2 regions of the Candidatus Clostridium radicumherbarum genome follow, and region 1 is predicted to be linked to the other one. Evidence: a T-box and tRNA genes for the amino acid it is inferred to sense, from the RefSeq annotation. Region 1 holds a T-box; the other holds one or more tRNA genes.

Region 1 (4,068 bases):
AGTAATATTAAATCCAAGTTGTATCAGCTCCTTAAAACCCATGAAATTATTTTTTAATATACTTAGCCACAATTTTATCGTATTCACCGCTTGCTTTAAGCTTTTTTAGACCATCATTAAACTTTGATAATAATTCTTTATTTTCACCTTTCTTTACTGCAAAGCCATAATCACTTTTTGTTACTTTCTCTAATAGAGCTAAACCTGAATTTGGATCAGAGGAAATCATATAAGCAACCACAGGGTAATCCTCAAAACATACATCTGCATTGCCATTTTTAACTTCTTGAAACATAGAAGGAGTATCATTAAAATATTTTATAACAGCACTAAACTTATTTGTATTATCTTCAGCATATTTTGCACCTGCGGTACCTTTTTTTACAGAGAAGGTTTTTCCTTTTAAATCCTCCAGGGTTTTTATTTGAGAATTTCCTGCTTTTATAACAGCCGATAATCCAGATTCAAAATATGCATCCGAAAAATCTAAAGCTTTTTTCCTTTCCTCAGTAATACTCATTCCTGCAATAGCCCCATCTATTTGATTTGCTTGAAGAGCGGGTATGATACCCTTAAAATCCATTGCAGATAATTCGTAATTAAAACCTTCTAATTTGGAAATAGCAGCCAACAAATCAATATCTATACCTGTGTATTTTCCATCTTTCTGAAATTCAAAGGGTGCATAAGTTGCATCGGTGGCGATAATATACTTTTTGGCAGTCTTTGTGGAATTACTATTTACAGTAGAGGTAGCCTGTCCACAACCACCTAGTAAGGATAGCGTAACTATTGATAAAATAACCATTGATAAGTTTTTTTTCATTTTAAACAGCCCCTTTCAAAATAAGGAATAGATTATCCATAGACTTTATACTATCAGAGAAAAATGCAAGTGTCAATATGAATAATTGCAAAAATCAATCAAATCAAAATTTTAAATGGAAAAGAATCGTTTCGGAAAATAATATCAATTAAAGGTTTTTTATAGGAGATTGAGAAATGTATATTGACAGCAATAAATTAAAATAGTATAATGTAGTGTAAATATTTATAATTAAATTCTATGATGAGAAAAGTACTTTTTTAGATTTCTTAAAGAGAGCAGGGCATTGGTGGAAGCTTTGCAGAATATGAAAAAGGAAGAGAGCCTCTAAGAAGCTGCCTGAAGTTTAATTTATGTGTAGGGCAAGCCGCTAATTGCGTTAAGATTTCGAGTGGATATAAGTTATTTATATCAACTAGAGTGGTACCACGGAAATGTCATACCCGTCTCTATATTTTTAGAGACGGGTTTTTTTACATACAAAAATAAGAATGGAGAGGATTTTATGGACTACAAAAAATTAGTAGCAGAGAAAATAAAAGAGCAGGTTGATTTAGACCTAAGTACAATAGAAAAATTAATAGAGCTTCCTCCAAGACCTGAAATGGGGGATTATGCTTTTCCATGTTTTCAGCTTTCAAAAACTATGAGAAAAGCTCCTCATATGATTGCAGAGGAACTTAAAAATAAGATAGACAAAGATGGTTTTGAAAAGATAGAGAGCCAGGGACCTTACTTAAATTTCTTTATGGATAAAGCTGCCTTTGTAAAGCAAACAATTGGAGAGGCGCTTAAAGAAAATGAAGATTACGGCTCTTCAAAAATTGGGGAAGGAAAAAATGTAATTGTTGAATATTCTTCTCCTAATATAGCAAAGAATTTTCATATAGGTCACCTTAGTACTACTGTTATAGGAAATTCCTTATATAGAATTCTGAATTTTGAAGGCTATAATTCCATTGGAATAAATCATCTAGGAGATTGGGGAACTCAATATGGAAGGCTAATAACAGCTTATCATAGATGGGTAGATGAAGAAGCACTTCATACTAATGCTATTCGTGAACTAGAAAGACTTTATGTTAAGTTCTATGAGGAAGCTGAAAAGGATCCTTCTCTAGAAGATGTAGCTAGAAAGCATTTTAAAAATCTTGAAGATGGCTGCGTAGAAGAAGTTACTTTATGGAATGAATTTAAAGAGCTTAGTTTAAAAGAATTTAATAGAGTATATGAAATGCTAAATGTTCATTTTGACTCCTATGCTGGTGAAAGCTTTTACAGTGACAAAATGGATGCTGTTGTAGATGAGTTGCAGGAAAAGGGCTTATTAGTAGAAAGCAATGGTGCCAAGGTAGTAATGCTGGATAAGTACAACATGCCGCCTTGTATTATTAAAAAATCTGATGGAGCTACTATATATGCTACTAGAGATTTAGCTGCAGCCATGTACAGGAAGAAAACCTATGACTTTTATAAAAATATCTATGTAGTAGGAAACTCACAGGCCCTGCATTTTAAGCAGGTGTTTACAACTATTAAGTTAATGGGACATGATTGGGCAGATGATTGTAAACATGTTGGCTTCGGACTTGTAAAGTTCTCAGAAGGTAAATTTTCTACTAGAAGCGGAAATGCAATATACTTAGAAGAATTACTTAATGAGTCAGTTGTAAAGGCCCTTGAGGTTATAAATGAGAAAAATCCAAATTTAGAAAACAAAGAAGAAGTTGCCAAGAAAATAGGTATAGGTTCTATCATATTTACCTATTTAAAGAACAACAAGGAGAAGGACATCATATTTGATTGGAAGGAAATGCTTAACTTCGAAGGTGAAACTGGTCCTTATGTACAATATACCTATGCTAGGGGCAGGAGTATTATGAGAAAAGCTGTAGATATTACTGCTGAGGCAGACTACAGTAAAATGACTTCTGCTGAAGAATTTGAATTAGCTAAGGAGATATCAAGATTCCAGGATGCTATTCTACTCGCAATTGATAAACTTGAGCCATCAATTATAACAAGACATGTTATTGAAATTGCAAAAGCCTTTAATAAATTTTATAATTCTCACAGCATTTTAAATGCAGAGGATGCCGGACTTAAGAAAGCAAGATTAAATTTAGTTGAAGCTACCTGCCAAGTAATTAAAAACGGTTTATGGTTAATCGGACTTGATGTAGTAGAAAAGATGTAATATAAGCTCCATAGAGTAAAACTAATAACTCTATGGAGTTTCCTATTTAAAAAAGTACTATTTTAGTATATAATCTTTTTGTAGCTTAAGAAAGTAATTGGAGGAAGTAATGTATATTAGAGAGTACACAGATAAAATAAAAATTGAAGCAGATATCATTGAAAAATATAATATGCATAATATTGCATATTTTGATATTGAAACAACAGGTTTTGAAAAGGATAAGGACTATATAATACTTATATCATTAGGATATTATAATGAAAAAGGTCAATTTAGTATTAAACAATATTTCGCTGAAGAACTTATTGATGAAGTAGAAATTTTATATGCCTTCGCTAAGGATATAGTTAAGTTTAATAGATGGTGTTCCTATAATGGGGTCGCTTTTGATGAGCCCTTCATAGCTAAGAGAATGGAAAAAAATAATATTCACTGCAGTCTTCCAATTGAACATATAGACTTATATAGAATAATTAGACCTTATTATAAACAATTAGGTATGGAAAGGTGCAACCTTAAAACGGTTGAAAAATATTTAGGGGTTAACAGGGAAGATCAAATAGATGGCGGAATGAGTGTTGAACTATATTATAAATATTTAGAAACTAAAGAAGACGAGTTAAAAGATATTATAATGCTGCACAATTATGAAGATGTATTAAATTTACCTTTAATCTTTAAAATTATTTATAAAGTTGAAAATAGCAGCTCTATAATTAGAGAAGACAGCATAACTGAGAAACAGCTAAAGTTTTTAAAAAGCTTGATTAAAAAGAATAATATTGAAGTATCTTTTGAAGTAGAAAGAGTGTCAAAAAAAGCAGCTTCTAAAATAATAGATGCCATTTTAAAAGGTAATATAAATAGCAGTGAAATAAGCAATATGGTAAGCAGCAGCTATTAAAAGAAAAAAAGTAGGGAATCCTACTTTTTTTCTTTATGCATCATATATTTTGGACAGCTCTTTGAACAGCTGCCGCAGTTACATTCTCCTGAGGTGCTCTTTTTTAAGTTTTTATAGAAAATGGAAACTGCAATAGCT
Region 2 (4,068 bases), on a different contig from region 1:
TAAATTATTACTTAAATACTCATGTAGATATAGCTGGCTACACAGAAATTTTGCCTCCTTTCATGGTAAACAGAAAAAGCATGACAGGTACTGGTCAATTACCAAAGTTTGAAGAGGATGCCTTTAAGGTAACTAATACTGATTACTTCTTAATACCTACAGCAGAAGTGCCAGTAACTAATCTATACAGCGATGAAATATTAAATGGAGAAGAGCTTCCATTAAAACATGCAGCTTATAGTGCTTGCTTTAGATCAGAAGCTGGCTCAGCAGGAAGAGATACAAGAGGACTTATAAGGCAGCATCAATTTAATAAAGTAGAATTAGTTAAATTCACAAAACCGGAAGACTCCTATGAGGAACTTGAAAAGCTTACTAATGATGCAGAAAGAGTTTTGCAGGGGTTAGGACTTCCGTACAGAGTTGTTAGGCTTTGCACAGGAGACTTAGGATTCTCCTCAGCATGTACCTATGATATAGAAGTTTGGATGCCAAGCTACAATAGATATGTAGAAATATCCAGCTGCAGCAACTTTGAGGATTTCCAAGCAAGACGTGCAAATATAAGATATAGAGAAACCATTAAGGATAAGCCTCAATATGTTCATACACTAAATGGTTCTGGAGTGGCTATAGGAAGAACAGTAGCAGCCATTTTAGAAAATTATCAAAATGAGGATGGAACTGTAACAATTCCTGAGGCACTTAGACCATATATGGGCGGTAAAGAAATTATAAAGTAGCCTGGTACGCGGATTTTTCTCGTGTAACATTTAGGTGGCAAAGGGACGTTTCTTCTGCCACCTAAATAAAATAAGAACAGTTAAATAACATAATATATTTAATTATACTTTCTCTTTTACTTTAAAAATTATTTTTATTTAAAACAATAAAATTTTTTAAATTTACAATAAAAAATTTTAAAATTAAAGTTGTTGACACATTAAAAAAGGTTTGCTATAATAATCCTTGTCGTTAGTTCATGGAAAGATGGTCGAGTTGGTTTAAGGCACCGGTCTTGAAAACCGGCGTACGGGTGACCGTACCTAGGGTTCGAATCCCTATCTTTCCGCCATTTTAATATTTTTGGAGATGTACTCAAGTGGCTGAAGAGGACGGTTTGCTAAACCGTTAGTAGGGGTTTACTCTAGCCCGGGTTCGAATCCCGGCGTCTCCGCCAAAAGCATCTACCAATTAGGTAGATGTTTTTTAATTCACATAGCACTTAGTAATATTTGATTTTTACTAAGCTATATGCTAATATAATTTTATATCTATGCGATAGTAGCTCAGTTGGATAGAGTAGCTGGCTACGAACCAGTTGGTCGGGGGTTCGAATCCTCTCTGTCGCACCAAAAGAAACCTTGCAAATACTAAGTTTGCAGGGTTTTATTATTTTATAAATTGTCGTTAAAATATAATTTGTCGCGAATTTGTCGTTAAAAGTATTTTTAAGCTTGGCTATATTAAAATGCCAAAATTAATAACGAATAAGGGAATTTAAAAACTAACCTTTATTTTGATATACCTTTAATTTATAAAATTTCATCAAATACATAGATTATGTCCCTTATCTATTATATAATAATTTCATATTAAGGTTTATTTTAACAAATAATAAAAGGGAAGGTTTTTTATGAATAAATTCACAAAATTTCTTTTGAAAATATTAATTCCTTTATTAATATTTTCAAGCATTGGTGTTGCTGCTTATGTAAAATTAGCAACAAATAATACTAATGAAAAACCTGTAACAAACAATGCTAATGAAAAATCAACAGCAAGCGTTGATCCAAATTTAACTAAGTATGTTCAATCTACAATAAAAGACTTCATATCAAAATTTAAAGAATGTACCTGGAATTCATCGTCTAAGATGGACCATATAATTACACTATATGATTTAGATTATAATATCAATGGCTACATATTTGATATTACGACTAATGGTACAGAAAGCGGTTTTGTTGAAATTGATTGTTCAACAGATAATAATATTATTTCAAGTTTTAGTTTTGCAGGAAAGCATTCTTTAAATTCAATGCTAACCGCCTATAAAAAGCAACATGTTAAATCTACTTATCCAGAGCTAAATAAAATTATTTACCTTGGAAGCTATAATTACTTAATAAATAATTATAACTCTAAGACAAATAAATATTATAGTTTAAGTTCACAAAGCGAAATTAAAGAAACATATACAACTTTAAAAAATGACTATATTAGAAATGTAAAACGTAAAATGAATAGTAATCCATAATCATCTAATGTAACATCTAATATAGCAACGACTACAACGACAAAATAAGTTACTAACGCAGATAATGAAATCAGCACATGGATATTTTCTTTCGCTACTTCTTAGCGAAACTTTTAACTGCAGAAAAGATATTTATGGTATAGATAGAACATTGGCAATACGAGAGATAATTAGTAAGATTACGGAAACGGAACCTGGGATAATACTAGATTTAAGGATTTCTCTTTTAGAAGGAATAAATTCTAAAGATGAGGATTTAATCTATAAAAGTTCTCTATTATCAAAGTTGGTTGATACAGAAGTCGATATAATTAGCATTTCTAATGGTATTTATAATATAAACAAGGACATGATCTATCCACCTAAATCTGATGGGAGTAATGTCTATCTTGATTATGGTATATATTTTAGTAAGAAATATCCTAAAAAGATTTGGAATATTGCTGGGAATATAGATGATTTTTATGTAATAGACAAGATAGAGGCAGAAAACTTAACTTTTTCTATAGGGAGGCTCTTATTATCTGATCCATACGCTATAGTTAAGGCTAGCAGGTTTGATGATGATAAAATAAATAATTGTAATGGCTGCAACAGGTGTCACTATTATTCACATAGCGAAGGCTCTTTAACTCAATGTATTTAGTAAGAAATTTTGTTTAGTGCAATGCAAGAGTATACAAAATATAACGATTTAAGACCATCATTTGAAATAGTTAAAAGAAATTCTTAGTAAAGACAATATATTTATAACATCACTAGAACCCACTAATCTTTCTAGATTAGTGGGTATTTTCAAGTAATTTTACGATTAATTTATTTATGTCGCGAATTTGTCGTTAAAAACTGATAAATACAATGTAAAATTAAATGGGCAAGTATTAGATAATATGACTAGAAACGTTAATTTAACTGAATTTAATAAATAGGACAAATTGTAAATTAAAATAAAAATATAACTACGAACCAGTTGGTCGGGGTTCGAATCCTCTCTGTCGCACCAAAACCAAGGGTTTCCGAGTTTTGTAGGTCTTTTTTCATCTCAAATAACTCAACCTAAAGAAAAATTTATAAAAATACACAATAAATAACACATCTAATAGTACCTAAAAAACTTAGAAGTATTAAAGCTTGTAGAAAATATGAATGATGCTTTAATTAATAACAAAATATGGAAACTAATAAAAAACCGATGTATAATTAATTTAAATTATAAAAGGAGGTTAATTTATGAAAAAGGCAATTTTCTGTTTAGGAATTATACTTTGTATTGTTGCTACAATTACAATTATGAAGCCTGCAACTGAGGATCCACCTGCAGTATTATCAACTCCACCATATTCAAACACTATATGTTAAGTTAATATTTCTCAAAGTAATTAAAACTGCCAATTACTCACTTCATAATTGGCAGTTTTAATTACTTTGTAAGTATAGATATTTAATGGTCGTATTCTATAAAAGAAAAAATAAAGCTTATCATTAATATAAGAAATGAAAAATAAAATTTAAAATGATTATATATTAATTTCAAAATAATAATTGTTAAGTTAAAACTAATTATTAGATTTTATTTATAATGTATATGTTATAATTAGTTAAAGAAGGTAATATTAAGTATAAAGAATAGGTGATTTAAGTGGAATTTTTAGAAATTAGACAAAAAATTAAAAGAACTAGAAAAGAACTGAATATGAAACAAAAAGATTTTGAGGACGTAAATATTTCTAGAGCTTTGATTAGTATGATTGAAATAGGAAAGAGAAAGCCTAGTAAGGAAAACATGGAGAGTATTATATATAAGTTTA

The links. The T-box of region 1 lies ahead of argS (arginine--tRNA ligase). A T-box ahead of a tRNA ligase gene usually reads a tRNA of that ligase, here a tRNA-Arg.
Region 2: it encodes a tRNA-Arg, which carries the amino acid that the T-box ahead of argS (arginine--tRNA ligase) is inferred to sense. The anticodon was not compared.

The regions. Positions count from the first base shown of each region.
Region 1 is NZ_JBJHZY010000004.1:321,752-325,819, reverse strand. It holds gene ACJDUH_RS17525 (amino acid ABC transporter permease) at 1-17, opposite strand, end outside; gene ACJDUH_RS17520 (transporter substrate-binding domain-containing protein) at 47-826, opposite strand; T-box leader at 1,058-1,280, shown strand; gene argS (arginine--tRNA ligase) at 1,332-3,023, shown strand; gene ACJDUH_RS17510 (ribonuclease H-like domain-containing protein) at 3,133-3,930, shown strand; gene ACJDUH_RS17505 (FeoB-associated Cys-rich membrane protein) at 3,951-4,068, opposite strand, start outside.
Region 2 is NZ_JBJHZY010000003.1:14,127-18,194, forward strand. It holds gene serS (serine--tRNA ligase) at 1-743, shown strand, start outside; tRNA gene ACJDUH_RS13830 (tRNA-Ser) at 985-1,075, shown strand; tRNA gene ACJDUH_RS13835 (tRNA-Ser) at 1,089-1,180, shown strand; tRNA gene ACJDUH_RS13840 (tRNA-Arg) at 1,279-1,355, shown strand; gene ACJDUH_RS13845 (hypothetical protein) at 1,637-2,260, shown strand; gene ACJDUH_RS13850 (beta/alpha barrel domain-containing protein) at 2,325-2,906, shown strand; gene ACJDUH_RS13855 (hypothetical protein) at 3,491-3,619, shown strand; gene ACJDUH_RS13860 (helix-turn-helix domain-containing protein) at 3,900-4,068, shown strand, end outside.